DNA from 3 places in the Cellulosimicrobium sp. 22598 genome. Region 2 is predicted to be linked to each of the others. Evidence: predicted binding sites of a transcription regulator. Region 2 holds the regulator's gene; each other region holds the start of a gene.
What was found. Region 2 encodes LexA, which represses DNA repair genes until DNA is damaged. Its sites were predicted from a motif close to TCGAACANNTGTTCGA; they were not measured.
Positions count from the first base shown of each region.

Region 1: a site for LexA is predicted at 2,953-2,968, ahead of ACTJIY_RS09650 (replicative DNA helicase). Genes of this name have one in related genera too.
Region 3: a site for LexA is predicted at 8,264-8,279, ahead of uvrA (excinuclease ABC subunit UvrA). Genes of this name have one in related genera too.

Region 1 is NZ_JBQEMZ010000007.1:126,977-137,429, reverse strand. It holds gene ACTJIY_RS09650 (replicative DNA helicase) at 1-2,886, opposite strand, end outside; gene ACTJIY_RS09645 (MATE family efflux transporter) at 3,360-4,655, shown strand; gene rplI (50S ribosomal protein L9) at 4,719-5,168, opposite strand; gene rpsR (30S ribosomal protein S18) at 5,188-5,424, opposite strand; gene ACTJIY_RS09630 (single-stranded DNA-binding protein) at 5,526-6,071, opposite strand; gene rpsF (30S ribosomal protein S6) at 6,225-6,515, opposite strand; gene ACTJIY_RS09620 (penicillin-binding protein) at 6,669-9,056, opposite strand; gene ACTJIY_RS09615 (PadR family transcriptional regulator) at 9,471-10,166, shown strand; gene ACTJIY_RS09610 (inositol-3-phosphate synthase) at 10,163-10,453, shown strand, end outside.
Region 2 is NZ_JBQEMZ010000006.1:88,532-98,984, forward strand. It holds gene ACTJIY_RS08290 (HelD family protein) at 1-37, shown strand, start outside; gene serA (phosphoglycerate dehydrogenase) at 144-1,343, shown strand; gene ACTJIY_RS08300 (pyridoxamine 5'-phosphate oxidase family protein) at 1,464-1,883, shown strand; gene ACTJIY_RS08305 (DUF5302 domain-containing protein) at 1,977-2,171, opposite strand; gene ACTJIY_RS08310 (aldo/keto reductase) at 2,338-3,411, shown strand; gene nrdR (transcriptional regulator NrdR) at 3,481-4,020, opposite strand; gene ACTJIY_RS08320 (LysM peptidoglycan-binding domain-containing protein) at 4,449-4,811, opposite strand; gene lexA (transcriptional repressor LexA) at 5,145-5,879, shown strand; gene ACTJIY_RS08330 (L-lactate dehydrogenase) at 6,036-7,046, opposite strand; gene ACTJIY_RS08335 (ATP-dependent DNA helicase) at 7,093-9,204, opposite strand; gene hflX (GTPase HflX) at 9,338-10,453, opposite strand, start outside.
Region 3 is NZ_JBQEMZ010000001.1:183,785-194,237, reverse strand. It holds gene whiA (DNA-binding protein WhiA) at 1-285, opposite strand, end outside; gene ACTJIY_RS00820 (gluconeogenesis factor YvcK family protein) at 369-1,334, opposite strand; gene rapZ (RNase adapter RapZ) at 1,338-2,324, opposite strand; gene uvrC (excinuclease ABC subunit UvrC) at 2,345-4,546, opposite strand; gene ACTJIY_RS00805 (OsmC family protein) at 4,662-5,147, shown strand; gene uvrA (excinuclease ABC subunit UvrA) at 5,250-8,234, opposite strand; gene ACTJIY_RS00795 (MBL fold metallo-hydrolase) at 8,355-9,062, shown strand; gene ACTJIY_RS00790 (YciI family protein) at 9,156-9,455, shown strand; gene ACTJIY_RS00785 (protein kinase family protein) at 9,518-10,453, opposite strand, start outside.

The DNA.
Region 1 (10,453 bases), on a different contig from region 2:
GATCCGCCCGCTGCGCCCGTTCTTGTTGATCGTCACCGAGCCGTCCGTGGCCCAGATGTGCTTGATGAAGAGCGCGATCTGGCGCTTCGGCAGGTGGAAGACGCTCGTCGGGATGAACTTCTCGTGGCTGCGTGCGCCGAACAGCCCCATGTCGTCGAGCCACTCGGCGATCGGGTTCCGGCGACCCCTGGCGAGCCGGTAGGGCGCGGGGAGGCGCAGGGTCGTGACTCGGGCCGCGGCGTAGTCGTCGCGGATCGGGGTGATCCCGAAGGCACCTGCCGCCTCGGAGACGGTGGCGAGGTTCCGCTCGTCGATGGAGGCGTAGCGGATCGGCTGTCGCTTCACGAACGATCCGTCGCCCAGGAGGTGCGCGAGCATGACGACCTTGCGGTCGTCCCACTCGAGGTTCCGTTCCGGGCCGGGGACGTGGCGCGGCACGCCGATGCGCGACCCCACTTCTAGGTCGCCGAGCGCGGTCCAGCCGTCGTAGGTGAGGAACGGGTGGTTCGCCGTCGCCTCGATCTCCTTGCCCGACGCCAGTCGCATCCGGAACACGGGCTTCACGCCCGTGGGGAACACGTGCGTCAGGTGGCGGCGGACGTACTGGAGCCGGTCGTTGAGCGCCCACACCGGGACGTCCTTGGCGTTGAGCGCGAAGAGCTCGCCCAGGCTCGTCTCTGCGCCGGTGTCGGCGCGCAGGATCTTCGTGTCCTCGGTGAGGCAGCCCGACTCACGCAGGTCGCTCATCTGCGGCTTCTTGTCGCCGCGCTGCTCCGGACCACGGTTCAGCTGCGAGATCGCGATGACAGGGACCTCGAGCTCCTTCGCGAGGAGCTTGAGCGCACGGGAGAATTCCGAGACCTCCTGCTGGCGCGACTCGACGCGCTTGCCCGAGCTCATGAGCTGGAGGTAGTCGATCACGACGAGCTTGAGGTCGTGGCGCTGCTTGAGGCGGCGGCACTTCGCCCGGATCTCCATGAGCGACATGTTCGGCGAGTCGTCGATGAACAGCGGCGCCTCAGCGACCTTGCCCATCGTCGACGCGAGCTTCTGCCAGTCCTGCTCGTCCATCTTCCCGGACCGCATCCGCGTCAGCGGCACGCGCGCCTCGGCGGCGAGAAGACGCATGGTGATCTCGTTGCGGCTCATCTCCAGGGAGAAGATGACGGACGCCATCTGGTGGTGCACCGCGGCGTGAGTCGCGACGTTGATACCGAGCACGGAGTTGTGCGTCGGCACCATCGATCGTCCTGCCAGATACAGGTGCGAGGGATGGTCGACCTCGACGCAACGCACCGGCACCGACTCGACCCGGCGGACGTCGACGACGAACCGTGACGTGAGCCGCGCGGTGCCCTGACGGCGGCGCTCCTTGTGGACGAGACGCTTGCGCTCCAGCCGAAACACGTCGTCCTCGGTCGTGAAGGTGATCGTGTACGCCGTCGACGACGCCTCGGTCCGCCCCTTCACGGTCTTCGTCGACCAACCCGTGCGATACCCGAGCGACAGGATGAGCTCACGCGTCTCGCGCGCGAGCCGCTCGTTCGTCAGGCTGATCTGGACGCTGCCCTGCGGCATGACGGTGCCGTCGGTGTCGAGCAGACCCGCCAGAAGGTCCCGACGCTGTGCCTCGCTCGCGCGCAGGTACGCCGCCGGGATGTGGTCGGTCCCCGGCACACCGAGCGCGAGCAGGTCGTCCGCGTCCGGCCGCGCGACGTAGCCCAGCCCCTCGAGCCGCATCTCGATCTCGGGGTCGGCGGACGTGAGCTCGGCACGTCGGGAGCTGCCGTCGCCCAGCCACACCCCGAGTGCGTACGGGTGGATCGGGAGGTCCGCGTCGGGCAGGTCGAGCGGCGCCGCGGTGACGATGGAATGGTTCGCGCGCTTGTCGGCAGTCGCCGTCCGGAGCGTGGCGGCGAGCTCCTCGGTCGTCCGCACAGACGAGTCCGGCGTCTGGCCGGATCGCACCGCGCTTCGCTGGGCGCGGGTCGAGGTCACCCACTGATGCTGGGCGTCCGCGACGATCACCGTGCCGTCGTCGAGCTCGACCTCATAGCACGGGCGGTCGACCATGACCTCGGTCGCGGCGACGACCCGCGTGGGCGTCCCGTCCGCGGAGAGGATCAGGTCACCGACGGCGACGTCACCCATCGTCGTCCAGCCCGACGGCGTCGGGAGCGGCGTGTCCAGCGCGAGGGCCTTGCCGATGGCAGGTCGCGCCGCGACGACGATCATCTGACCGGGGTGCAGGCCGTTGGTGAGGCGGTCGAAGTCGGAGTAGCCGGTCGGGACGCCGGTCATGCCCTCGCCGCGGCCCTGCGCGGCCTCGATCTCGTCGAACGTGGGGCCGAGGATCTCCGAGAGCGGGAGGTAGTCCTCGGTGGTCCGACGCTCCGTGACGGCGTAGACCTCGGCCTGGGCGTTGTTGACGATCTCGTCGACGTCGCCGCCGTCGGTCGCGTAGCCGAGCTGCACGATGCGCGTGCCGGCCTCGACGAGGCGCCGGAGCACGGCGCGCTCGCGCACGATGCGCGCGTAGTACCCGGCGTTCGCGGCGGTCGGGACGCCGGCCATCAGGTCGTGGATGTACGGGGCTCCGCCGATGCGCTGGAGCTCGCCGCGCTTGGTCAGCTCGGCGACGACGGTGATGGCGTCGGCGGGCTCGCCGCGGCCGTAGAGGTCGATGATCGCCTCGTAGACGACCTCGTGCGCGGGGCGATAGAAGTCGGAGCCACGGATCTGCTCGATGACGTCGGCGATGGCGTCCTTGGACAGCAGCATGCCGCCGAGCACGCTCATCTCCGCCGCGACGTCCTGGGGAGGCGTCCGGTCGAAACCTGACGGCCCCGGTCCCCCGTAGCTCTCCTCGAGCTCCTCGATCGACATGCGCCCCTCGCTCCCCCGAGCCCGTCACGACCCACCGAGGGACCGCGCGACCGGGACAAACCTTCGTCGTACACGTGTTCTACAGCGGGCCACCCACACGACTGTCCCGGTGGCCGCGCCTCCCGCCTCCGACAAGCACGACCCCGCGACACTAGATCGCTGGTCGACACCCCGCAAACGGCCCTGTGCACGCCCGGTGGACAGGGACCCCCGAACCTGTGGACACAGTCCCCGTCGCTGTGCACACCCGGTGGATAACCGTGTGGACAACGTCACGATCTCCCTGTGTACATCAGCGCGAGCCGCCTCTGACCAGCCTCGTCACTACCCTCAGGGGTGTGGAAGAAAGAAAGTCGGACGACACGCCGACGACACGCCGGACACCGCCCGGCCACGTCGGCGACACCCGGACGCCACCCGACCCGGCGACGTCGTCCACAGGACGCCGCACCCGTTCCCGGCTCGACCGCGAGATCCTCGCGCTCGCCGTCCCGGCCCTCGGCGCGCTCGTCGCGGAGCCGCTCTTCGTCCTCGTCGACAGCGCCGTCGTCGGCCACCTCGGCACGGCTCAGCTCGCCGGGCTCTCCCTCGCCTCGACGCTCCTGGTCACGCTCGTCGGGCTGTGCGTCTTCCTCGCCTACGCGACCACGGCGGCCGTCGCCCGTCGCATCGGCGCCGGGCACACGCGCGAGGCGCTCCAGTCGGGCGTCGACGGCCTGTGGCTCGCCGTCGGGCTCGGCGTGCTCCTCGCCGCCGCCCTGTGGGCGACCGCGCCCTGGGCGGTCGGAGCGATGGGCGGGACGGGCGACGTCGCCGAGCACGCCGTCGTCTACCTGCGCTGGTCCGCGCTCGGCCTCCCGGGGATGCTCCTCGTCCTCGCCTCCACAGGCGTGCTGCGCGGCATGCAGGACACGCGGACGCCCCTGTGGGTCGCCGCGGGTGGTGCCACCTTCAACGCGGTCCTCAACGTCGTCCTCGTCTACGGCGCAGGTCTCGGGATCGCCGGCTCGGGCATCGGGACGGCCGTCGCGCAGCTCAGCATGGGCGCGGTGCTCGTCGTCGTGGTCGTGCGCGGTGCCCGGCGCCACGGCGCGTCCCTGCGCCCCGCGGCCGGCGGCATCTGGTCCAACGCGCGCGCCGGGGTGCCGCTCTTCGTCCGTACCCTCTCGCTGCGCCTCGCCATCCTCCTCACCGTCTTCGTGGCGACCGGGCTCGGCGAGGTGACGCTCGCGGGCTACCAGGTCGTGAACTCCGTCTGGGGTCTGGCGGCGTTCGCCCTCGACGCGCTCGCCATCGCCGCCCAGGCGCTCGTCGGCCACGGGCTCGGCGCCGACGACGTCCCGCGCGTCCGGGCCGTCCTGCGCCGCACCCTGCAGTGGGGGGTCGCGGCAGGCGCCGCCCTCGGGATCGTCATGGCCGCGGGCGGCTGGTGGTTCGCGCTGCTCTTCACGTCGGACCCGGACGTGCGCGCCGCGGTCGCCGTCGGCATGGCCGTGTGCGGGCTGCTCCTGCCCATGGCGGGCTGGGTGTTCGTCCTCGACGGCGTCCTCATCGGCGCCGGGGACGGCCGGTTCCTCGCCTGGGCGGGCATGCTCACGCTGGTGGTCTACGCGCCGTTCGCGCTCGCCGTCCGGCAGTGGGCGCCCGACGGCGCAGCGGGGCTCGCGTGGTTGTGGCTCGCCTTCGCGGGGGTCTTCATGGCGGCTCGCGCCGTGACCACGGGCCTTCGCGCCCGGGGCACTGCCTGGATGGTCACCGGCACGGCCTGAACAGCACGGAGGCCCGGCCCCTCCGAGGAGGGACCGGGCCTTCGAGGACTGCTCAGCAGCAGATCAGGCAGCGACGACCTTCACCGCGAGGGTCGCGGAGACCTCCGGGTGGAGGCGGACGGAGACGGTGTAGTCACCCGTCGCCTTGATCGGCTGACCGATCTCGATCTTGCGCTTGTCGACCGACGGGCCCTCGGCAGCGGCGACCGCGGACGCGATGTCCGCCGTCGTCACGGCACCGAAGAGACGACCGGCGGCGCCGGCCTTCGCGGGCACGACGACCGGCTTCGACTGCAGCGAGTCGCGGATCGCCTTCGCGTCGTCGAGCGACGCGATCTCGCGGGCCTTGCGCGCCTTGCGGATCGCAGTCACCTGCGACTCGGCGCCCTTGGACCACGGCGTGGCGAGCTTGCGCGGGACGAGGAAGTTACGGGCGTACCCGTCCTTCACCTCGACGACGTCGCCGGGCTCACCGAGACCGGTGACCTCGTGGGTCAGGATCAGCTTGGCCATGAGTTCTCTCCCTTCCCGCTCAGCGAGCCGTCGACGTGTACGGCAGCAGCGCCATCTCGCGCGCGTTCTTCACCGCACGGGCGATCTGGCGCTGCTCCTGGACGGAGACGCCGGTCACGCGACGCGCGCGGATCTTGCCGCGGTCGGAGATGAACTTGCGCAGCAGCGCGGTGTCCTTGTAGTCGACCGACTCGATCTTGGCCGACTTCAGCGGGTTGGACTTCTTCTTGGGCTTGCGCACCACAGGCTTCGCCATGGTGTTGCTCCTCTACAAGGTGCGATCCCCGCGCGCGGTCCGCGCCGGCGAGCGGTGCGGCACCCGCGGGGACGGGTGTGTGTTCTGGGAGTGGCGGGCGATCAGAACGGGGGCTCGTCGGAGAACGAACCACCGGACGACGCGGGGCCGGCCGTGGCCCACGGGTCGTCGCTCTGCTGCTGACCGCCGCCGGAGCTGAATCCGCCGCCGGAGGCGCCGCCGGAGTTGGCGCCACCTCCGTAGCCGCCACCGCCGCCGAAGCCGCCGCCACCGCCACCCGAGCGCTGGGCGCGGGTGACCTTCGCGGAGGCGTAGCGCAGGGAGGGACCGATCTCGTCCACCTGCAGCTCGACGACGGTGCGCTTCTCCCCCTCGCGGGTCTCGTACGAGCGCTGGACGAGGCGGCCCTGCACGATGACGCGCATGCCCTTCGTCAGCGACTCCGCGACGTTCTCCGCGGCCTCGCGCCAGATCGAGCAGCGCATGAACAGGGTGTCCCCGTCCTTCCACTCGTTCGACTGGCGGTCGAAGGTCCGCGGCGTCGACGCCACCGTGAAGTTGGCCACCGCCGCACCCGAGGGGGTGAAACGCAGCTCCGGGTCTCCCGTGAGGTTCCCGATCACCGTGATGACGGTGTCACCTGCCATGGCCAGCTCCTTCGTGTGTCGTCTGTGTCGTCGACGGCGCCGCGCGCCTCGCTCGTAACGTTCTCGCGTCGCTCATCCCATCACGCGGCGCCCACACGCGCTACGGCGTGGAGCATCCCGTGCGGGACGGTCGGACGGGGGACGCGGGGAGGGTCAGCGAGCGTCCGTGCGCAGGATCTTGGTCCGCAGGACGACCTCGTTGAGGCCGAGCTGACGGTCCAGCTCCTTGGCGGTGTCGGACGTCGACGTGAAGTCGACGACCGCGTAGATGCCCTCGGACTTCTTGTTGATGTCGTACGCGAGGCGGCGACGACCCCAGATGTCCACCTTGTCGACGGAGCCGCCGTCGGCCTTGATGACCGACAGGTACTTGTCGAGCGACGGGGCGACGGTGCGCTCCTCGATCTCGGGGTCGAGGATGATCATCAGTTCGTACTGACGCATGCGGATAACCCACCTCCTCTGGTCTTCGCGGTCACGGTCTCTCCGTGACAGGAGGGTTCATGCATTCGTGCTGCTGCCGTCCGACGTGCGGACGGCAGCTCCCCAGGGTACCCGCTCGGCGCGGGCCCCTGGAAATCTGCGGAACGGCCGAGGTCAGGGGTTTCCGTTCCCGCCGCCGCCACCGTTCCCGCCACCGCCCGGGGGCCCCGTCTCGGTCGGGGACGGATCCGGGTTCTCCGGGTCTGGCGGGTCGGTCGGCTGCTGCCCGGGATCGGTGCCCTTCGAGACCACGAGCGCGATCGTCGACCCGGGCGGCACCTCGCTCATCGACGACTGGCTGATGACGAAGCCACGCGGCTGCTGGTCGGAGAACTCCTCGGTGATCCGCACCTTGAGCCCTGCCGCCTCGAGCTGCGCGCGCGCGGCCCGGCTCTCCATGCCGACGACGCTGGGCACGGTGACGTTCTCCGGCTGCTCCGGCTCGACCGGCTCCTCCGGCTGCGTGTCCTCGGTCGGGGTCTCCGTCGGGGTCTCGGTGGGCGTCTCCGTCGGCTGCGGCTTGGGCGGCGTGTACGCCGGGAACTCGCCGGCAGGCAGGTTCGCCACCGCCGTCTGCATGTACGAGGTCCAGGCCTCGACCGGCCACGAACCACCCGTGATCTCGTCCCCGACCCACTTGCCGAACGGGGTGATCTGCTCCTGCTCGCCGTCCGGGCCGGACTGGTAGAGACCGACGACCGTCGCGAGACCAGGGGTGAATCCCGCGAACCAGGCCGACTTGTTGTCGGTCGAGGTTCCGGTCTTGCCGGCGGCCGGGCGGCCGATGGCCTGCGCCGGCTTGCCCGACCCCTTCTCGACGACCTGGGACAGGGCGTACGTCGCCGCAGCCATGACGTCGGGAGCGAACTCCTGCTCGCGCTTGTCGGCGCCCGGTGCCTGGTACACCAGGTTGCCCCGGGAGTCGGTCACGGAAGCCACGATGTGCGGCGTCGACCGCATGCCCTGCGCGGCGATGGTCGCGTAGGCGTTCGTCAGCTCGAGCGGCGTCACCGTCGCGTCACCGAGCACGTTCGCCAGGTTCGACCCGACGTCGGCCTTGATGCCCAGACGTGCCGCGACGTCCGCGGTCTTCTCCGGCCCGACCTCGAGGTTGAGCTCCGCGTAGGCGGTGTTCACCGACTGCGCGGTCGCCTCGGTGAGGTCGATGTTTCCCCAGTCGTGGTCGCTGAAGTTGCGGACCTTCCAGTCGCTGCCGTTGTCCGCGCCAGGGAACGTCTTGGGCGAGTCGCCGTCGAACCGCTCGTCGAGCGTGTGGCCGTTCTCGAGCCCGGCGATGAGCGTGAACGGCTTGAAGGTCGAGCCGCCCTGAGCCGCGCCGCGGGTCGCGTTGTTGTACTCGTTCTGGACGAAGTCCGGGCCCCCGTAGAGCGCCCGGATCGAACCGTCGTTCGGATCGATCGACACGAGCGCCGCCCGGATGTTCTCGGAGACGGGGTTCTCGTCCCCCCGACCCTCGCGCGGGAGCGAGTCGGCCGTCGCGACGGCCGCGTCCTGCATGCCCTTGTCGATCGTCGTCACCACGGTGTACCCGCCGGTGGAGAGGCTGTCGAAGTCGATCGGGTTGTCGCTCCCGGCGAGCTCCTCCTCCACCATGCGCAGGAGGTAGCCCGTCGACCCCGCATACCGCTGCGACTTCGTGTACTCGACCGGCTCGGGGAAGCCCGCGGCGAGGGCCTCGTCGTACTGGGCCTTGTCGATGTGCCCGTCCTCGTACATGAAGCCGAGCGTCCGGTCCCAGCGGTACGCGGCCTGGTCGTGGTTGTTGATCGGGTCCCAGTTGGTGGGGTTCGGGACGATGCCGGCGATCATGGCGGACTGCGACACGGTGAGACCCGCGGCGTCCACCCCGTAGAACTTCTGCGCGGCGGCCTGGATGCCGTACGCCCCGCGGCCGAAGTAGATCGTGTTGAGGTAGTTGCCGAGGATGTCTTCCTTCTTCTGCTGCTGCGTGATCTTCAGCGCGAGGATGGCCTCGCGGGCCTTGCCCGCGTAGTCCGTGACGGTGTCGGTGTAGTAGCGCTCGACGTACTGCTGGGTGAGCGTCGAGGCGCCCTGGCGGTCGCCGCCCTTGAAGTTGTTGTAGAACGCGCGAGCGATGCCCCGGAAGTCCACGCCCGAGTTCGTCCAGAACGTTCGGTCCTCCGACGCGACGACCGCGTCGCCCACGTACTTCGGAAGCGTGGCGTAGTCGACGATCTCGCGGTTCTCGACGGCGTACTTCCCCATCTCGGTCCCGTCGCCCCAGTACACCGTGGACGTCTGCGCCTCGACGCTCGGCAGCTTCGTCGGCACCTCGGTCGTGAACCACGCCGCGACGAGCACGCCCGCGACGAGCGCGACGCCGGTCAGCATGGTCCCGACGACGACGCGCCACGACGGCAGCCAGCGACGGAAGCTCTTGACGTGCGAGCGCGGGTAGTTGAAGAACCGACGGCGCCCGCGGGGGGTCGTCCGTCCGTTCGTCCTCGTGGATCGCGCCACGGTCTACCTTCCTCTGGGGGGCAACGGGAAGCCGGCTCCACGTCGTCCGCGGACCTGCTCGTGGCCCGCCGCGAGCGGACCGCCTGCCCGACGGCGCGTCCCCGCCTCGGGCGCGGGACGTCGTCGGGCACGGGGTCGGCACACGCCGGACCACCCTGAACAATAGGGCGTCGCCCTGTCGGGACAAGGGTCTGCAGCACTGACAGCGCGATCGTGCGCCATTGATTCGCCGCGGCGTCCCGCCGCCTCCGCGGGTCCTTCACATCTGTGGCGCGATGCGCGACACTCCCCGAAGATTGCACGACACATCGAGACGACCTAACCTGTCGATGTATCGACTCGATACATCGAGTCGACCATCAGGTCACAGCGAGCCCGCCGGGGCACGCCCGAGGAGCGTCAGGAGGTGGGTTCGTGCGCAGCAAGACGCCGGTGCTCGAGACCGCGATCCTCGGCCTCCTCAAGGAGTCCCCTCTGCACGGGTACGAGCTGCGCAAGCGGCTCAACCTCATGCTCGGGTCGTTCCGCGTGCTGTCCTACGGTTCGCTGTACCCCGCCCTCAAGTCGTTGGTGGCCCGCGGGCTCATCAGCGGCACCGAGCAGTCCGCGGCGCAGTCGACGCTCGCGCCCGCCCTCTCGGGCAAGCGCGCGCGGATCGTCTACGAGCTGACCGCCGAGGGCAAGGAGCACCTCCAGAGCGTGCTGGCCTCGTCGGGGCCGGCAGCCTGGGAGGACGAGAGCTTCGACGTCCGGTTCGCGTTCTTCGCGCAGACCGACGCCGAGACCCGCATCCGCATCCTCGAGGGCCGGCGCACCCGGCTCACGGAGAGGCTGGAGGCGGTCAGAGAGTCCGCGGCTCGCACCCGCGAGCGGCTCGACGAGTACACGCTCGAGCTGCAACGTCACGGACTCGAGCAGGTCGAGCGCGAGGTGCGCTGGCTCGACGGTCTCATCACCACCGAGCGCGACCGGAGCTCCGGGCACTCCCGGAGCACCACCCGTGCGCGGACCAGCAGCACCCCGCATCCTGCGGAACCATCCGAGCAGGAGCCCGACGGCGCGAGGCGACCCGAGGACCCTGGAACATCGAACACCAAGGAGCGAGGATGACCTCCATCCGCGTCGCCATCGTCGGAGTAGGCAACTGCGCATCGTCCCTCGTCCAGGGCGTGCACTTCTACCGTGACGCCGACCCGAGCAGCACCGTCCCGGGCCTCATGCACGTGCAGTTCGGCGACTACCACGTGTCGAGCCTGGAGTTCGTGGCGGCGTTCGACGTCGACGCGAAGAAGGTCGGCTTCGACCTCTCGGAGGCGATCAACGCCTCGGAGAACAACACGATCAAGATCGCGGACGTCCCGCCGCTCGGCGTGACCGTCCAGCGCGGCCCGACCCTC
Region 2 (10,453 bases):
CACGGCCGCGCGCGACGGGGCGCGCGTCGCGCCCTGACCCGGTCGGCCGCCGGCGCGTCCGGCCGTTCGGATCGGTCGTTCACCTCGTCCCGAGGGTCAAGACCCGTTTGGCCCGGACCATGGACCGGGCGCACCATGGGAGCGTGCTACGCGCCCTCCTCCTTGAAAACCTGCACCCTCTCGCCGCCTCGAACCTCGAGGCGGCGGGGATCGACGTCACCGTCCGCACCGGCGCCCTCGACGAGTCCGAGCTGATCGAGGCCCTCGACGGGGTCCACCTCCTCGGCATCCGGTCCAAGACGAACGTCACCGCGAACGTGCTCGAGAACGCCCCCGACCTGGTGGCGCTCGGCGCGTTCTGCATCGGCACGAACCAGATCGACCTGCGCTCCGCCGCGTCGCAGGGCGTCGCCGTGTTCAACGCCCCGTTCCAGAACACGCGCTCCGTCGTCGAGCTCGCGCTCGCCGAGATCATCGCGCTCACGCGCCGGCTCACCGAGCGCGACCGCGCGCTGCACGAGGGCCGCTGGGACAAGTCGGCGGAGGGGGCGCACGAGGTCCGCGGCCGCACGCTCGGCATCGTGGGGTACGGCAACATCGGCACCCAGCTCTCGGTCGTGGCCGAGAACCTCGGCATGTCCGTGGTCTTCTACGACACGGCGGAGAAGCTCGCGCTCGGCAACGCGCGACGCATGGACACGCTCGACGAGCTGCTGGAGCAGGCGGACGTCGTCACGCTGCACGTCGACGGCCGCCAGGGCAACGCCGGGCTGTTCGGCGCCAAGCAGTTCGCCCGCATGCGCCAGGGCTCGATCTTCCTCAACCTGTCGCGCGGGTTCGTCGTGGACTACGGCGCGCTGCGCGAGGCGATCGAGGAGGGCCGCGTCTCCGGCGCCGCCGTCGACGTGTTCCCGCACGAGCCCAAGCGCAAGGGCGACGCGTTCGACTCCGAGCTGCGCGGCCTGCCGAACGTCATCCTCACGCCGCACATCGGTGGCTCGACCGAGGAGGCGCAGGAGGCGATCGGCCAGTTCGTCTCGGCCAAGCTGCGCGACTACCTCACGACGGGCTCGACGACGCTCAGCGTCAACGTGCCGAACCTCGCGCTCGAGCAGACGACCGGGATCACGCGCATCACGCACCTGCACCGGAACACGCCGGGCGTCCTCGCGGCCGTCAACGCGACCCTCGCGGAGCACGGCACGAACATCGAGGGCCAGCTCCTCGCCACGCGTGGCGAGATCGGCTACGTCGTCACGGACGTCGGCTCGCGCGTCGAGCCCGCCGTCATCGAGGCCCTGGCCGCGATGGAGCAGACGATCGCCCTGCGCGTCCTCGACTGACGCCCACCGCGAGCGCCTTCGCCGCGTGCACCGGGTCGCCCCGGCGCACGCGGCGAAGGTCCTCGGGCGGCATGACCTTCGCCGCTGAGCGCCCCGCGCTCGGCGGTGCCACGATGAGGCATGACCGGATACACGCACGACGGGCCGCAGATCCTCGACGCCGACGCGTCGTGGGACCTCGTGGAGGGGACCCACGTCGCACGCCTCGCCGTGAGCGTGCGGGGCGAGCCGGACATCTACCCCGTCACGGTGCGGGCGCACGAGCGCACGCTCGCGTTCCGCACCGTCCCCGGGACCAAGCTCGCGACCCTGGCGACCAACGAACGCGTCGCTCTCGAGTGGGACCACGTGGACGACGACGGGGCGTGGAGCGTCGTCGCCCGCGGCACCGCGCACCGGCCGCGCAGCGAGCACGAGGTCGACGCCGTCCAGGAGGACGCCGCACCCCTCGTCCCCGTCGTGGACGTCCCGACCGAGGAATGGGTCGTCATCGAGGTCCGTGAGGTGACGGGGCGACGCTTCGCCCGATCGGAGGCCTAGCCACACTTCCCCGTCAGGGTCGCCGACGCACGTCGTCCGGCCGCCCCCGACGGGGCGACCGGACGACGACGAACGCTGAGCCGGAGGCGGCCGTCAGCCGGACTTGCGGCGGAACGTGCGCTGGACCGGCCCCACGGTCTCGGACCCGTGCACCGACCCGGTGTTGGACTCGCCGTCGGCCGTGCGGTGGCGCGCCGCGTTCTTCCGGTCGAGCGCCTCCCGGAACTTCGCCTTGGCCTCGTCGGTCGGTGCGGTGTCTGCAGCGGATCGCTGCTGGTCGGACGCCATGGCGGTCTCCTCGTCGATGGGGGAACTCGGTCGTGCACTGCGGTCGGCCCGACGGTGCGGGCACCTCGCCAGCCTCCCGCACCGCGTCGCCGGACGCCACCTGATTTGTCCGCCGGTCGGCCGGTCTCCGACGGACGGCCGGACGGTGTCGGGTAGCGTCGGCCGCGTGCCGACCGACTCCTCCGCCTCCGCCGCTCCCCCGTCCCCGGACCGGGCCCCGCTGCCGCACCGCCGTCTCGGTCGGTCCGGGCTGGCGCTGCCGGCGGTGTCGCTGGGCCTGTGGCAGAACTTCGGCGACGCCGACCCGCGGGCGACGCAGCGCGAGATCGTGCTGCACGCGGTCGACCGCGGCGTGACCCACCTCGATCTCGCGAACAACTACGGCCCGCCGGGCGGAGCGGCCGAGGAGTCCCTGGGGCACCTCCTCGCGCGCGAGCTGCGGACGGTGCGCGACGAGCTCGTCGTGACGACCAAGGCCGGCTACCGCATGGGGCCCGGCCCCTACGGCGAGGGCGGCTCGCGCAAGTACCTGCTCTCCTCGCTCGACGCCTCGCTGCGTCGCCTCGGGCTCGACCACGTCGACATCTTCTACTCCCACCGCTTCGACCCGACGACGCCGCTCGAGGAGACGGTCGGTGCGCTCGCCACCGCGGTCCGTTCGGGTCGCGCGCGGTACGCGGGCATCTCGTCCTACTCGGCGCGTCGCACCCGGGAGGCGCTCCGGGTCGCGGAGCAGGTGGGCGTCGACCTCGTCGTGACGCAGGTGTCGTACTCGATGCTCAACCGGTGGGTCGAGGAGCCCGACCCGCACGACCCCGCGGGCGCGTCCGTGCTCGACGTCGCGGGCGCCGCGGGGCTCGGGGTCGTCGCCTTCTCGCCGCTCGCCCAGGGGATGCTCACCGACCGGTACCTGCGCGGGGTTCCGGACGACTCGCGCGCGGCGCGCGGGGGGCCGCTCCGACCGGCGTTCCTCTCGGAGGCGAACCTCGACCACGTCCGCCGGCTCGACGACCTCGCCCGCGCCCACGGGCGCAGCCTCGCCACGACGGCGATCCTCTGGGCGATGCGGGACGAGCGCGTCACGTCCGTGCTGCTCGGCGCGAGCTCGACCCGGCAGCTCGACGAGAACCTCGCCGCGCTCGACGCGCCGGCGCTCTCCGCCGAGGAGCTCGCTGCCGTCGACGCGCTGCCCGCGGACACCGGCATCAACATCTGGGCGTCGCGGTCCAGCGACCTGTAGGCCCGCCGGACGCGCGCCGACGACGCGGGACCCCTGCCGGGGCCGCGACGTGCCCTCGCGCGTGCGGCCTCAGGCGTGCGGTGCGACCTCCCCGCGAACGTCCGCCCCCGGAGCGGTGCCGCTCGAGCCCTCCTCGGCCCGGGCCGCGGCCGTCTCGCGCTCCTCGCGCTCGACGCGCAGCGACGTGATCGCGCTCTCGAAGTCCTCGAGCGAGTCGAACGCCTGGTAGACGCTCGCGAAGCGCAGGTAGGCGACCTCGTCGAGCTCGCGCAGCGGCCCGAGGATCGCGAGCCCGATCTCGTACGCGTCGAGCTCGGCGCTGCCGCTCGCCCGGATGGTCTCCTCGACGCGCTGCGCGAGCACCGCGAGGTCGTCCTCGTTGACGGGTCGCCCCTGGCAGGCCTTGCGCACGCCGTTGACGATCTTCTCGCGCGAGAAGGGCTCCGTGACGCCGGAGCGCTTGACCACGGACAGGCTCGCGGTCTCGATCGTCGTGAAGCGGCGGTTGCACTCGGGGCACTGGCGGCGCCGACGGATCGACGCGCCGTCGTCCGAGGTGCGCGAGTCGACGACGCGGGAGTCCGCGTGGCGGCAGAACGGGCAGTGCATGGCGGGCTCCTCCGCGGGGTTCGCGCCGACAGGTCGGCGCGACGAACGTATGCCGTCGCGGCGGGACCGTGCAACACGCCTCCGACGCCGGCCGCTCGCGCCCGCCGCGTCGTCGGCGCGCAGACGGCTGCACCGGGGCTCGTGGACGGCAGAACGGGGGCGGCCGTGGTCGACCGCCCCCGTCGGGACGCCCCCGTCCCCATCTCGCGCGTGACTCGCCTCACGCGCGGCGACGTGCACAGGAGTCGCGGTGGACCGCGCGCTCCTCACCTCGTCCGCCCAGCCCCCCAGCCGGCGTTGTGAGGTGACACTAACTTAGGGCGACCTAAATGATGCCGCAACCCCTGCGCACCGCACGGGGACCGGTTTCGCCCGTGTCCTGCGTCACAGCGCGCTCTCGCGTCCGCACCGAGGGCGCCCAGCCGGCCTCAGGCGGACGCCGGGAGGAGGATCTTCTGGCCGGCCTGGAGGCCCGAGGACGAGAGCCCGTTGAGCTCGGCGAGCCCGCTCACGACGTCGCGCAGGTCCTCTCCCGGCGCCGCCACCCCCTGCGCGAGCTCCCACAGCGTCTCCCCCGAGCTCACGACGTGCACCCGGACCTCCACGGGCTCGCCCGGGCCGCTCGCGACGGCGACGCCCACCCGCGCGGCCAGCAGCAGGACCGCGGCGGCCAGGAGCACGAGGACCACGCGGCCCCGGCGCGTGAGCCGCAGCGGCCGCTCCTCCGCACGCCCCGTCGCCCCGCCCGCAGGGCCGAGGGGCCCGACCGTCGAGATCGCCATCGCATCCATGCCTGCTCCGTCCCGGCCCGCGGGCCCGATCGCCTTCCCCGGTCGATCGGACGCCGCGAGCCCTTCGCCTCCGCGCCGACCGGGTCGGTCGAACACGTGTACGTAGAACACCTGTACGAAGGTCTATCACGAACGACCGACAGAGTCGAGACATGCTCGAACAGGTGTTTGATTCGTGTCGCAACCTCCCCTAGCCTGGGGTCAGGTCGGTTCGCCGGACATGTCCGCTCGGACCCGGAGGGGCGACCGAGGTCCCGGAGCGCACGCCCCGGGGAGGGGAGGCCGCACGCCCGGGAGGCGTCGGCGGCCGCGACGGACGAAGGCGGAGCGACCATGGCGGGACGAGGCACGGACAGGGCACGGGGGCTCGCCGAGGTGCGGGAGCTCCCGGACGGGTCGGCGGGGGGTGACGGGCTCACGCCGCGCCAGCGCCTCGTGCTCGAGACCATCCGCGCGTGCGTCGAGCAGCGCGGCTACCCGCCGAGCATGCGAGAGATCGGCGAGGCCGTGGGCCTGACGAGCCCGTCGTCGGTGAAGCACCAGCTCACGACTCTCGAGCGCAAGGGCTTCCTGCGTCGCGACCCGAACCGCCCCCGCGCGATCGAGGTCGTCCAGCCGGACGACGCGCGCCGCGCCACCCCGCTCACGGCAGCGGGCTCCGCGCCCGAGCCCGCGTACGACGAGGCGCACCCGGCTCCGTCCTACGTCCCGGTCGTCGGCCGCATCGCCGCCGGCGGCCCGATCCTCGCGGAGCAGGTCGTCGAGGACGTCTTCCCGCTGCCTCGCCAGCTCGTCGGCGAGGGCGAGCTCTTCCTCCTGCGGGTGCAGGGCGACTCGATGGTCGACGCCGCGATCTGCGACGGCGACTGGGTCGTCGTCCGCCGCCAGCCCGTCGCGGAGAACGGCGAGATCGTCGCGGCGATGATCGACGGCGAGGCCACGGTGAAGTCCCTGCGCCGCGCGGACGGTCGCGTCTGGCTCATGCCGCACAACGCCGCGTACGACCCGATCCCTGGCGACGACGCCCAGGTCCTCGGCCGCGTCGTCTCCGTGCTGCGCAGCCTCTGAGCCGCACGGACCGTCCGTCGCCGCACCCTCCCGAGCGGTCCCTCGCGGGGCGGACGAGGCGGGCGCCGGTACCTCGAGGGCGGAAGCGCCGAGAGCCGGGTGGTCGTCGACCACCCGGCTCTCACGCCGTTCCGGACCCGCCGGCGAACCGGTCGGTCAGAGACCGAAGCGCCGGGCGACGGCGTGCAGCGACTCGGCGGACGAGCGCAGCCCGGCGAGCTCCGCGTCGGACAGCGGGACCTCGACCCGCTCGGTGGCGCCGCGCCGGTCGACGAGCGTCGGCAGCGAGAGGCACACGTCGTCGAGCCCGTACGCGCCGTCGAGCAGCGTCGAGACGGGCAGGATGCGGTGCTCGTCGTCGAGCACGGCCTCGATGATGCGCGTGCCCGCGAGCCCCACGGCGTAGTTCGTCGCCCCCTTGCCCTCGATGATCCGGTAGGCCGACTGCACGACCTCGCGCGCGATGTCGTCGCGCACGTCCGCCGTGAGCGGACCGCGACCGCCCAGGCCCGGCCACTCGAGGAGCGGGACGCCGCCGATGGTCGCCGAGCTCCACAGCGGGATCTCGCTGTCGCCGTGCTCGCCGGCGATGTACGCGTGGACGTTCTGCACCGCGACGCCGCAGTGCTGGGCCACGAGGAAGCGCAGCCGCGAGGAGTCGAGGACGGTCCCGCTGCCGAAGAGCTGCGACGGCGGCAGCCCGGAGAACTTGAGCGCCGCGTAGGTGACGATGTCGACGGGGTTGGTCACCATGACGTAGACCGCGTCCGGGGCGACCTCCACGAGACCCGGCAGGATCGTCCGCATGAGGCCGATCGTGCCCTCGGCGAGGTCGAGCCGCGTCTGGCCCGGCTTCTGCTTCGCCCCGGCCGTCACGACGACCACGTCGGCCCCCGCGCACACCGCGACGTCGTCCGACCCCTCGACCCGGGCCATCGGCATGAACTGGATGCCGTGCTGGAGGTCCGCCACCTCCGCGTCGACCTTCGCCCGGTTCACGTCCAGGAGCGCCACGGTGCGCGCGGCCCCGCGCATGAGGGCCGCGTACGCCAGGGTCGACCCGACCGCACCCGCGCCGACGATCGCCAGCTTGGTCGTCCGCGCTCCCCCTCCGGGCCCACCCGTGCTCGCGTCGCCCGTGCCCTGCGGGGACGTGCTCGTCGTCATGTCGCCTCCGTGAAGTCGCTGGAATCGTGAAGACCGCGGAAAGGACTCAGCCTAGGGCGGCGAGGCGCCGGAGCGCACCGGTGGCGACGTCGCGGTCGGTCGTCTGCCAGAACCCCGGCATGGACCGCGTGAGGAACGTGCCGTAGCGCGCGGTCACGAGACGCGGGTCGAGGACCGCGACCACGCCTCGATCCGTGGTGGACCGGACGAGCCGGCCGGCGCCCTGCGCGAGCAGGAGGGCGGCGTGCGTCGCGGAGACCTGCATGAAGCCGTTGCCGCCCGCCGCCTCGACCGCCCGCGCCCGGGCCGACTTCACCGGGTCGTCCGGACGGGGGAACGGGATCCGGTCGATGAGCACGAGCTGGCACGACGGCCCGGGCACGTCGACGCCCTGCCAGAGCGACAGCGTGCCGAACAGGCAGGTGGCCGGGTCGTCGGCGAACTCGCGCACGAGCGTCGGGAGCTGGTCGTCGCCCTGGCACAGGATCGGCACGTCGAGCCGCTCGCGCATCGCCTCCGCCGCGGCGACCGCCGCACGGCGCGACGAGAACAGGCCGAGCGTGCGCCCGCCCGCGGCCTCGACGAGGGCCGCGATCTCGTCGAGCTGGTGCTCCGTGGAGGCCTCACGGCCCGGCGTCGGGAGGGCCTTGGCGACGTAGAGGATGCCCTGCCGCGCGTAGTCGAACGGGCTGCCGACGTCGAGGCCGCGCCACCGTGGTCCGTCGGCGTCGCCGCCCTCGCCACCGCCCCCGAGCCCGAAGGTGCGCGCGACGGCGTCGAAGCTGCCGCCGAGCGCGAGCGTCGCGGACGTGAACACCCCGGTCCGCTCGGCGAGCAGGTGCGTACGGATGAGGCCCGCGACGCCCAGGGGGGCGGCGTGCAGGCGGCTCGCGCCCTCCCCGAACCGGTCGGCCGACCAGCCGCCCTCGCCGGGGCGCGAGCACCAGAGCACGTCGTGCCCGGTCGGGTCCGCGGCCATGCGCTCGGCGACCTCGAAGAGCTGCAGCATCGTCGACTGCGCCATCTTCAGCCCGGAGTCGGGCTGGGCCGGCTTGGTCACCCCGGTCTCGGGCTTGAGCGTCGAGAGGACCTCCCGCGCGGCGTCGCGCACCGCGGCGACCGCCGAGCGCGCGCCGTCGGGCAGGCCGTCGGGGAACCGCTCGGCGGGCAGCGACCCGACGACCGTCCCGAACGCCGCCGACGCCGCGTCGAGCGCGTCCGTGGTCACGCCGCCGTGCCGCCGCGCGAGGCGTGCCGCGCTCTCGATCGCCGGTACCGACAGGTCGACCGTCGCGGCCGCCGTCACGCGGTCGGCGAGCTCGTGCGCCTCGTCGACGACGAGCACGTCGTGCTCGGGCAGCACCCCGGGCGACCCCATCGCGGCGATGCCGAGCATCGCGTGGTTGGTCACGACGACGTCGGCCTCGCGGGCCGTCGCGCGCGCCTTCTCGGGGAAGCACTCCGCGAGCAGAGGGCACCGCTGGCCCAGGCACTCGAGGGCGGTGACCGAGACCTGCCGCCACGCCTTGTCGCTCACGCCGGGCACGAGGTCGTCCCGGTCCCCGGTCGACGTCTCCTCGGCCCACTCGCGCAGGCGCACGACCTGCTCGCCGAGCGCCGCGGCGCTGGTCCCGCCGCGCGCGGCGGGGTGGTCGGCGGCGCCCGCGGACTCGCCCGGCAGGTCGAACAGCGTCGGTTCGTCGGCCGGGTACCCGCCCGCGATCTTGTGGACGCACAGGTAGTTGTGCCAGCCCTTGAGGAGCGCGATGGTGACGGGGCGCGGGAGGCGGTCCGCCACGGCGTCGGCCACCAGCGGGAGGTCGCGCGTGATGACCTGGCGCTGCAGCGCGAGGGTCGCCGTCGAGACGATCACCCGCTCGTCGGTCGCCACCGCGTGCCGCACGGCCGGCACGAGGTACCCGAGCGACTTGCCCGTGCCCGTCCCCGCCTGCACCACGAGGTGCTCCGACCCCTCGATCGCGTCGGTGACCGCGCGCGCCATCGCGTGCTGGCCGTCGCGCCGCGCGCCGCCCAGCCGCGTGACGGCGACGTCGAGCAGCGCGTCGACGTCGGGCACGTCGCCTCCCGCGGTGCCGGCCGGGGTCCGCGGCCCTCCGGCGTCGACGCGGTCGGGGGCGGGTCGCGTGGAGGGGGGCACCTGCCGAGTCTACGGTCGGTCGCCCACGGGGCGGCGGCCCTGTGGACGACGGTGGCGGACACGCCGCGACCCCGTGCGGCGGGTGCCGCACGGGGTCGCGGAGAGCGTCGAGCCGGGGTCCGGCGCGGGCCGCTCAGCCCTGGGCCGAGGCTCCGACGAGCTCGGTCGCGAGCGCCTGGGCGACGCGTCCGCGCAGGAGCGTGCCCTCGGGCGTGTGCTCCTCGTGGTCGATCTCGCCCTCGGTGTGCACGCGGTGCACGAGGTCGCCGCGGTGGTAGGGCACGACGACGTCGATCTCCACGTCCGGGCGCGGGAGCTCGTGCGCGATGAGCTCGCGCAGGTGCTCGATCCCCTCGCCCGTGTGCGCCGAGACCACCACCGTGCGCCGCTCGCGCAGCCGGATCCGCGCGATCGTCTCGGGGTCCGCGACGTCCGCCTTGTTGAGCACGATCACCTCGGGCACGTCCTCCACGCCCGGGATGTCGGCCAGGACGTGGCGCACCGCGGCGATCTGCCCCTCGGGGTCGGGGTGCGAGGCGTCCACGACGTGGAGCAGCAGGTCGGCGTCGCCGACCTCCTCGAGCGTCGACCGGAACGCCTCGACGAGCTGGTGCGGCAGGGCACGCACGAACCCGACGGTGTCGGCGAGCGTGTACACGCGACCGTCCTCGGTGCGCGTGCGGCGCACCGTGGGGTCGAGCGTCGCGAACAGGGCGTTCTCGACGAGCACGCCCGCACCCGTGATGGCGTTGAGCAGGCTCGACTTGCCCGCGTTCGTGTAGCCCGCGATCGCGACGGACGGGATCGCGTGCCGCTTGCGCGACGCGCGCTTGGTCTCGCGGCCCGGGGCCATCGCCTGGATCTCCCGGCGCAGCTTGGCCATGCGGTTGCGGATGCGGCGGCGGTCCAGCTCGATCTTCGTCTCACCCGGACCACGCGAGCCCATGCCCGCGCCCGCCCCGCCGACCTGGCCACCGGCCTGCCGGGACATCGACTCGCCCCACCCGCGCAGGCGCGGGAGGAGGTACTCGAGCTGGGCTAGCTCGACCTGCGCCTTGCCCTCCCGGGACTTGGCGTGCTGGGCGAAGATGTCGAGGATCAGGGCGGTCCGGTCGATCACCTTGACCTTGACGATGTCCTCGAGCGCGCGCCGCTGGGAGGGCGCGAGCTCGCCGTCGATCACGACGGTGTCCGCGCCGCTGGCCGCCACGACGTCCGCGAGCTCCGCGGCCTTGCCGGAGCCGAGGTA
Region 3 (10,453 bases), on a different contig from region 2:
CTCGCCGTCGCGCACGACCCGCACGACGTAGCGGCTGCTCTTGCGCAGGCCACCCGCCGAGACGACGATCAGCTCGCTCGTGTGCCCGTAGACGTCCGCGATCGTCTCGCGCAGGCGGCGCGCCGCGATCGCGGTGTCGAGCTCGGCCTCGATGACGACGCGGCCCGAGATGAGGTGCAGCCCGCCGGAGAACCGGAGCATCGCCGAGACCTCCGCCTTGCGGCACGAGGTCTTGTCCACCCGCAGTCGAGCCAGCTCGTCCTTCACCTGTGCCGTGAGCGCCATGCGGGACATCCTGCCACCGATGCCGACGCGTCGCGGCGGCGGGCCGGACGCCCTGAGAGCCGTCCGGTGCCCCGGTGCGCGGATCAGCGGGCGGGCGAGCCGACGTCACCGAGGAAGTCGTCGAACACGTCCCGGTAGGCCGCCGCCAGGCGCAGCGCGTCGTGGCGCGCCGTGCCGTCCCCGCGCCGCACCTGCCGCAGGAGGAGCCGGGCGCCCATGCGCGCCGCGGCCTCCGCGAGCTGCTCGGTGTCCTCGACGGCGGACGGGTCCGCGACGACGGCATCGATCCAGAGACCGGGTGCGTGCTTGTGCAGGGCCTCGAGGTGGTCGGTGGCGGAGAGCCCGTACGTCTCCCCCGTCTCGCTCGACAGGTTGAGGGTGACGCAGCGTCGCGCGCTGGTCTCGTGCAGGGCGCGCGCGAGGTCGGGCACGAGCAGGTGCGGCATCACCGACGAGAACCACGACCCCGGCCCGAGCACGACCCAGTCCGCCTCCTCGACGGCCTGGACCGCCTCGGTGCACGCGGGCGGGTCCGCGGGCACGAGCCGGAGCTGCTCGATGCGGCCGTGGGTGACGGCGACGTGGCTCTGCCCGACGACGGTCTCGAGCCGGTCGCCGGTCCGCACGTCGGCCTCGATCCCGAGGGGCACCGCCGCCATGGGCAGCACGCGCCCGCGAGCGCCGAGCAGCTTGCCCACCCAGTCGAGCCCGGCGACCGGGTCGTCGAGGAGCTCCCACAGCGCGACGATGAGCAGGTTTCCCACGGCATGGTTGTCGAGGTCGCCCTCGGACGTGAACCGGTGCTGCAGGAGCGCGCTCCACGTGCGGCCCCACTCCGAGTCGTCGCACAGGGCCGCGAGCGCCATGCGCAGGTCCCCCGGGGGCAGGACGCCGAGCTCGGAGCGCAGACGCCCGGACGACCCGCCGTCGTCGGCTACCGTCACGACGGCCGTGAGCCGGTCGGACATGAGCCGCAGCGCGGAGAGGCTCGCGGACAGGCCGTGGCCGCCGCCCAGGGCGACGACGGCGGGGTTGCGCTTGGCGACCACCGGTCACTCCTTGCCGAGGTCGCGGGCGGTCACGATGACGCGCTGCCCCTGGGCGCGCAGGCGTGCGGCGATCGCCTCGCTGATCGCGACGGAGCGGTGCTTGCCCCCGGTGCAGCCGACGGCGATCGTCACGTAGCGCTTCTCCTCGCCCAGGTACCCGGCCAGGACCGGCTCGAGGGCGCTCACGTACCGGTCGACGAACTCGAGCGCGCCGGGACGCCCGAGCACGTAGTCGCGCACCGGGGCGTCGCGCCCGGTGAGGTGGCGCAGCTCGGTGATCCAGTACGGGTTCGCGAGGAACCGCACGTCGACCACGTGGTCCGCGTCGAGCGGCAGCCCGTACTTGAACCCGAACGAGACGACGTTGATGCGCAGCGTCTCGGGGGTGCCGTCGGCGACGGCGGCCCGCACCTCGCGCGCGAGGTCGTGCACGGTGAGCTCGGACGTGTCGATGACGACGTCGGACCGCTCCTCGAGGCTCGCGAGCAGGCGTCGCTCCTCGGCGAGGCCGTCGAGGATGCGCCCCTCCCCCTGCAGCGGGTGCGGTCGCCGGACCTGCTCGTACCGGCGCACGAGCACCTCGTCGGACGCGTCGAGGAACAGGATGCGGTAGAACACCCCGCTCTGGCGGAGGTGGTCGAGCACCTCGACGAGGTCGGTGAAGAACTCGCGCCCGCGCACGTCGACGACCGCCGCGATGCGCTCGAGCGTCGAGCCCGACCGGGTCATGAGGTCCACGAGCGGGACGATCATGCGCGGCGGCAGGTTGTCGACGACGTACCAGTCGAGGTCCTCGAGCACGGCGGCCGCCCGTGTGCGGCCCGCGCCCGACATGCCGGTGATGATCAGCACCTCGGCCTCGCGCGCCTCCGGGGGGTGGGTCGCCGCCTCGATCGCGGGGATCCCGCTCGGGACGGTGGTCGGCGAGGGCTCCGGCACGCGGGCGGGCGGCCCCTGCGGGCTGAGGTCCGGGGTCGGCTCCGAGGTCATGGCACCAGCATGCCAGCCGCTCACGCCCGGGCCGCGGCCCCGTCGCCCACCGGAGTGTCCCGCGCGCCGTCCTCCACACCGTCCTCCACGCCGTCCTGCACGGGGTCCGGGCGCACGTCGCCCTCGGCGGGCGCCCGCTCCGCCGGGGCCGCGCCCGGGGACGGCTCGGCGGCTCCGCCCAGGGCGGCGACGACGGCACGCGCCGTGCGCTCGCCCATGCCCCGCACCGTCGCGATCTCCTCGACGCTCGCCGCCCGGAGGCGCTTGAGCGAGCCGAAGTGCTTGAGGAGCGCGGTGCGCCGCGCCGGCCCGAGGCCGGGGACGTCGTCGAGCGCGGACGCCGTCATGCCCTTGCTGCGCTGCCTCCGGTGCTGGGCGATGGCGAACCGGTGCGCCTCGTCACGCACGCGCTGCAGCAGGTAGAGGCCCTCCGACGAGCGCTGGAGGATCACGGGGTAGTCGTCCCCCGGGACCCACACCTCCTCGAGCCGCTTGGCAAGGCCGCAGAGCGCGACGTCGTCGATCCCGAGGTCGGCCAGCGCCCGCGCGGCGGCCGCCACCTGCGGCGGGCCGCCGTCGACCACGACGAGGTTCGGCGGGTAGGCGAACCGGGCCCGCCGGTCCACGGGGGCGTCGGCGTCGACCTCGCCGCTGCGCGGCACGTACCCCGCGGCCTCCGCGGCCCGCTCCGCGCGGCGGCCCGCGGCGTCGGACCCGGTCGCGACGTCGTCGGCCTCGAGGTCCAGCTCGACCTCGCCCGAGCGCGAGCGGTCGGACAGGTAGCGCTTGAACCGGCGCGTGATGACCTCGTACATCGCCGCGGTGTCGTCCGCGGCCCCGTCGCCGTCGGGCCCGCGCACGGTGAAGTGCCGGTACTCGCTCTTGCGCGCGAGCCCGTCCTCGAACACGACCATCGACGCGACCTGGTAGGTGCCCTGGTTGTGGGAGACGTCGTAGCACTCGATCCGCAGCGGGGCGGTGTCGAGGTCGAGCGCCTCCTGGATCTCGCGCAGCGCCTGGCTGCGCGTCGTGAGGTCGCCCGCGCGGCGCGTGCGGTGCAGGGCGAGCGCGTGCTCCGCGTTCGCCCGCACGGTCGCGGCGAGCTCCTTCTTGTCGCCACGCTGCGGCACGCGCACGTCGACGCGCGCGCCCCGCAGGCCGGAGAGCCACGTCGTGACCTGCGCGGTGTCCGGCGGCAGGACGGGGACGAGCACCTCGCGCGGGACGACGTCGCGCACGCCGGCCCGGCCCTGGCCGGTCCCCGGGTCGGCCGCCGCGGCCTCCTCGGCCGCGCCGTAGACCTGCTGGAGCAGGTGCTCGACCAGCTCCGCGTCGGTCACGTCCTCGACCTTCTCGACGATCCAGCCGCGCTGGCCGCGGATCCGCCCGCCGCGCACGTGGAACACCTGGACGGCCGCCTCGAGCTCGTCGCCGACGAGCGCGAACACGTCCGCGTCGGTGCCGTCGCCGAGCACCACCGCGTTCTTCTCGGTCGCGCGCTGGAGCGCGACGATGTCGTCGCGCAGGCGCGCCGCGGCCTCGTACTCCATCGCGGCGGCGGCCTCGTTCATCTTGCGCTCGAGTCGCCGCACGAAGCGCTGCGTGTCACCCGCCATGAAGTCGCAGAAGTCCTCGGCGAGCGCCCGGTGGTCCTCGGGCGTGATGCGCCCGACGCACGGGGCCGAGCACTTGTCGATGTACCCCAGGAGGCACGGGCGGCCCGTCTGGTGGGCTCGCTTGAACACGCCCGCCGAGCAGGTGCGCACCGGGAAGACGCGCAGCAGGAGGTCGAGCGTCTCGCGGATCGCCCACGCGTGCCCGTAGGGGCCGAAGTACCGGGTGCCGGGTCGCTTCGCGCCGCGCATGACCTGGGCGCGGGGGAACTCCTCCCCCATCGTCACCGCGAGGTACGGGTAGGACTTGTCGTCGCGGTACTTGACGTTGAACCGCGGGTCGAACTCCTTGATCCAGGAGTACTCGAGCGCGAGAGCCTCGACCTCGGTGCCCACGACGGTCCACTCGACGGACGCCGCGGTCGTCACCATCGTCTGGGTGCGGTGGTGCAGGTTCGCGACGTCCTGGAAGTAGTTCGACAGGCGCGCGCGCAGGTTCTTGGCCTTGCCGACGTAGATCACGCGCCCGTGGTCGTCGCGGAACCGGTAGACGCCTGGCGAGGTGGGGATCTCCCCCGGCGCCGGGCGGTACGTCGCGGGATCAGCCATGTTCTCCAGCCTAGGTCAGGCCACCGACGGCGCGGTGGCAGGGGACGTGCGCGGGCCGCGGCGGCCCGGCGAAGACGTGGTGTGACCTGCACCACCGCCCGCTAGGGTGGCGGCCATGAGCGCACAGCACGGGTACGCCGCGACGGTCCGCTGGACGGGTGCGGGCGACAGGGGCACCGCCTCCTACACGGCCTACGGCCGGGACCACGACGTCCTGCTCGAGGGGAGGCCGCCGCTGCCCGGGTCCGCGGACCCGGCGTTCCGGGGCGACCCGACGCGCTACAGCCCCGAGGAGCTGTTCGTCGTGAGCCTCTCGCAGTGCCACATGCTGTGGTTCCTCCACCTCGCCGCGGCGGCGGGCGTCGTCGTGCGGGAGTACGTGGACGACGTCACCGGCACGATGCGCGTCGAGTCCGGAGGCGAGGGGCAGTTCACGGACGTCACGCTGCACCCCCGCGTCGTGGTCGATGACGGCCCGGGGACCGACGAGGAGTCGCTGGCCGCCCTCCACCAGCGCGCGCACGACCACTGCTTCATCGCACGCTCGGTGAACTTCCGCGTGCTCGTCGAGCCGGCGCCTCCGCGCCGGGCCGCCGCCTGAGCGGCCCGCCCGCGGCCCTCGACACCCGCGGCGGCGCGTCGAGGACGCGTCGCCGCGGGGTCACGCCAGGGCAGCACGCCGGCGCACCGCGTCGGCTCTCGGCTAGGCCGCGGACGCCTTGCGGCGCGGGCGGGTCGTGCCCTCGTCGGTCGCCCGGCGGGTCTTGGCCGAACGACCCTTGGCTCCCTTCGCGGCGGGCGCCGGCGCCGCACCGGGCTTCGTCGGCGCACCGACCGGCACGGGGTCGTGCTGGTCGAGGATCTCCGCGAGGAAGCGGCCGGTGTGGCTCGCCTCGACGCGCGCGACCTGCTCGGGCGTGCCCTGCGCCACGACCTTGCCGCCCCCCGAACCACCCTCCGGGCCCATGTCGACGACCCAGTCGGCGCTCTTGATGACGTCGAGGTTGTGCTCGATGACGAGGACGCTGTTGCCCTTGTCGACGAGCGACTGCAGCACGCCGAGCAGCTTGCGGATGTCCTCGAAGTGCAGGCCCGTCGTCGGCTCGTCGAGCACGTAGATCGTGCGCCCGGTCGAGCGCTTCTGAAGCTCGCTCGCGAGCTTCACGCGCTGCGCCTCGCCACCCGAGAGCGTCGGGGCGGGCTGCCCGAGGCGGACGTACCCGAGGCCGACCTCGACGAGCGTCTTGAGGTGCCGCGAGATCGCCGGGACGGCCGCGAAGAACTCCGACGCCTCCTCGATCGGCATGTCGAGGACGTCGGCCACCGTCTTGCCCTTGAAGTGCACCTCGAGCGTCTCGCGGTTGTAGCGCGCGCCGTGGCAGACCTCGCACGGCACGTAGACGTCCGGGAGGAAGTTCATCTCGATCTTCAGCGTGCCGTCGCCCGAGCACGCCTCGCAGCGGCCGCCCTTGACGTTGAACGAGAAGCGGCCCGGCGTGTACCCGCGCACCTTGGCCTCGGTGGTCTCCGCGAACAGCTTGCGCACGTGGTCCCACACCCCCGTGTACGTCGCCGGGTTCGACCGCGGCGTGCGCCCGATCGGCCCCTGGTCCACGTGCACGACCTTGTCGAGGTGGTCCAGGCCCGTGACGCGCGTGTGCCGGCCCGCGACCTGACGCGCGCCGTTGAGCTCGTTGGCGAGGACCGTGTAGAGGATCGAGTTCACGAGCGTCGACTTGCCCGACCCCGACACCCCCGTCACGGCGGTGAGCGTCCCGAGCGGGAAGCTCACGTCGATGCCCGTGAGGTTGTGCTCGCGCGCGCCCACGACCGTGACCTGACGGCCCGGGTCGGTCGGGCGACGCTCGGCCGGGAGCGGGATGCTGCGACGGCCCGCGAGGTAGGCGCCCGTGACCGACTCCGGCGCCTCCAGCAGACCCGCGTAGTCGCCCGAGTGCACGACGCGTCCGCCGTGCTCGCCCGCGCCCGGGCCGATGTCGACGACCCAGTCCGCGGTGCGGATGGTGTCCTCGTCGTGCTCGACGACGATGAGCGTGTTCCCGAGGTCGCGCAGGCGCGTGAGCGTCTCGATGAGCCGGCGGTTGTCGCGCTGGTGCAGGCCGATGCTCGGCTCGTCGAGGACGTAGAGGACGCCGACCAGGCCCGAGCCGATCTGCGTCGCGAGCCGGATGCGCTGCGCCTCGCCGCCGGAGAGCGTCGCGGCCGGTCGCTCGAGCGAGAGGTAGTCGAGGCCGACGTCGAGCAGGAACCCGAGGCGCGCGTCGATCTCCTTGAGGACCTCCGTCGCGATGGCGCGCTCGCGCGCGCCGAGCTCGAGCGAGCCGAGGAACACCGCGGCCTCGCGCAGCGGGAGACGGCACACGTCCCAGATCGACTTGCCGCCGACCTTGACGGCGAGGACCTCGGGCTTGAGGCGCGCACCCCGGCACACCGGGCACGGGACCTCGCGCATGAAGGCCTCGTACTTCTCCTTGGACCAGTCCGACTCGGTCTCGGTGTGCCGGCGCTCGAGGAACGTGATGACGCCCTCGAACCCGGTCGAGTACTGCCGCTCGCGGCCCCAGCGGTTCTTGTACCGGACGTGGACCTGGTGGTTCTGCCCGTGCAGGACCGCCTTCTTCGCGCGCTCGGGCAGCGCCCGCCACGGCGTGTCCATGGAGAACCCGAGGTCGTCCGCGAGCGCCGTGAGCACCCGCTCGAAGTACTCCGAGGAGATCTGCGCCCACGGCGCGACCGCGCCCTCGCTCAGCGACTTCTCGACGTCCGGCACCACGAGGTCGGGGTCGACCTCGAGGCGGAAGCCGATGCCCGTGCACTCGGGGCACGCGCCGTAGGGCGCGTTGAAGGAGAACGTGCGCGGCTCGATCTCGTCCAGCGCGAGCTCGTGGTCGTTGGGGCACGCGCGCTTCTCGGAGAAGCGGCGCTCGCGCGCCGGGTCGTCCGCGTCGGCGTCGACGAGCTCGACGACGACGAGCCCGCCCGCGAGCCCGAGCGCGGTCTCGACCGAGTCGGTGAGCCGGCGCTGCACGCCCTCGCGTGCCACGAGGCGGTCGACGACGACCTCGATGTCGTGCTTGAGCTTCTTCTCGAGCGCCGGGACGTCGGTGAGCGTGCGTACCTCGCCGTCGACGCGGGCGCGCGCGAAGCCCTTGGTCTGGAGCTCCTTGAAGAGCTCGGAGTACTCGCCCTTGCGCCCGCGCACCACCGGCGCGAGCACCTGGTACCGCGTGCCCTCCGGCAGCTCGAGGAGCCGGTCCACGATCTGCTGCGGGGTCTGCGCGGTCACGCGCTCGCCGCACACGGGGCAGTGCTGCGTCCCGGCGCGCGAGAAGAGCAGGCGGAGGTAGTCGTAGACCTCGGTGATCGTGCCGACGGTCGAGCGCGGGTTGCGGTTCGTGGACTTCTGGTCGATCGACACCGCGGGCGACAGGCCCTCGATGAAGTCGACGTCGGGCTTGTCCATCTGCCCGAGGAACTGGCGCGCGTACGCGGACAGCGACTCGACGTAGCGGCGCTGCCCCTCCGCGAAGATGGTGTCGAACGCGAGCGAGGACTTGCCCGAGCCGGAGAGCCCCGTGAAGACGATGAGCTTGTCCCGCGGGAGGTCGAGGTCGACGTTGCGGAGGTTGTGCTCGCGGGCACCGGAGATGACGAGGCGATTGCTCACCGCAGCATCGTACGACCGACCACCCACATTCGCACAGGTGTTCGACGTCACCTTCGCGCGTCCTCCGACGAACGCTCGCCGTGTCCCGCCCGCGCCCGGCGGGCGAGGCAGACTGACCGCATGACGTACACGGGACAGGTCGTGGTGGGCGGGCCCGCCGACGTGCGCCGTCTCGACGAGATCGAGATCCGCAAGCTCGCCGTCGGGCCGCTCGCGAACGACGTCTACCTCCTCACGTGCCGGCGCACGGGCGCCCAGGTCCTGATCGACGCGGCCGACGCGCCCGACGACGTCCTCGCGCTCGTCCGCGAGGGGTCGCCGACCGCGCGCCTCGACGTCGTCGTCACGACGCACCGCCACCCGGACCACCTGCGCGCCCTCGCGTCGATCGTCGCCGTCACGGGGGCGACGACGGCCGTCGGTGGTCCCGACGCCGACGCCGTCGCGGAGGCCGCCGACGTGCACGTGGTGCGGCGCCTCCGCCACGGGGACCTCGTCCGCGCCGGGGACGTCGTGCTCGAGGTCGTCGCGCTGCGGGGCCACATGCCGGGTTCGGTCGCGCTCGCCTATCGCGAGCCCGCCGAGGTGCGCGCGCCGGAGGCCGTCGCGGGCCGGGTGCACCTGTTCACGGGCGACTCGCTGTTCCCGGGCGGGGTCGGGAGCACGGGGCACGACCCCGCGCGCTTCGAGCGGCTCCTCGCGGACGTCACGGAGCGCGTCTTCGACCGGTACGACGACGCGACGTGGGTCTACCCCGGCCACGGCGCAGACACGACCCTCGGCGCCGAGCGACCGCACCTCGACGAGTGGCGCGAGCGCGGCTGGTAGCGGAGGGCTGACCAGCCCGGGTCGCCACCGCGGTGACGACCGAGGCGCGGACCCCGACCGCGCGCCGTCGGGCGGGTCTGGTTCACTCACGGCATGCCGATCCACGCCGTCACCTACGTCTACGCCGACCGCGCCCCCGAGCTCGACGCCCTGCGTCCGGAGCACCGCGCCTTCCTGGGCGACCTCTACGCCCGGGGCACGCTCCTGGCGTCCGGCCCGCTGCCCGCGCACGAGGGTGCTCCCGCCGGGGCGCTGCTCGTCCTCGACGGAGAGACGCCCGACGCCGTCGCCGCGGTCCTCGACGAGGACCCGTTCGGACGCGCCGGCCTCGTCGCCGAACGCACGGTGCGCCCGTGGGCCCCGGTCATCGGCGACTGGGCCGACCGCGCCTGACGAGGCACGGCCCGCCCGGAGCGATCCCGCCTGCGTGACGGCGAGCCGTCTTCGGGGTCGGTCTACCGAGCGCCGGCCCGGCCGGGCCCGCGGTCGGCGCGACCGAGCCGGTCGACCGCCTCCCAGGGGTACGGCGTCGCACGGCTCTCCCGCTGGAACGCGCGGTAGAAGTCCCCCACCACCGCCGCGACCGGGGCGTGTCGCACCAGCGTCGCGGCGACCCCCGCCGGGACGTCGGTCGGCGGGCTGCCCTGAGCCCAGGAGCGCACCAGCGCACGGCGTTCCTCGGGCCCGCACCCGAACAGGGCGACGGCCAGCCAGCTCACCAGGTGCGTGACGCCGTAGCAGTCGTCGTAGTCCTGGTGCGCGGCGACGAAGTCGACCTCCTCGGGCGAGAGGTCGAAACCCGAGGAGATGGCGAGGCCGAAGTCGGCGAAGTAGAGCCGCTCGCCGTCGGTCAGGACGTTCTCGAAGTGCGCGTCGAAGTGCAGCAGGCCACGTGACCTCATGAACGCGATCCCGTCGCGCAGCCCGTCCTCCACGAGCGCACAGGCCCGCTCGGCGGTCTCGCCGCCGGCCCCGACCTGGACGCCGAGCCAGTCGTGCAGCGTCTGCGGGACGTGTTCCAGGAACAGCACGATGCTCGCCGAGGAGTCCCGCAGGGCCTCGATCCGGCGGCGCACCGCCGTGCCGCCGCCCCAGTACTCGACGGCGCGCTCGACGTCGGCCAGCTCGTCGGGCAGGGGCCGGCCCCCGTCGGGCAGCACTCGCCAGTGGTGCATCAGGGGAAAGCCCTCGTGCTCCCCGACGATCACCCAGCCCGTCGTCATGACGTGCACGGCCAGCTCCCGCCAGGCACCGAAGCCCGGGGCGCCGATGGTGCCGACCCCGTAGTGGCAGAAGGTGGGGAGGTCGAACAGGTTCGCCGTGGAGCGGACGTTGTCCGCCCGGCGCTCGAGGTCGCTCAGGCGCACCCGCTTGACGAACACCGGTATGCC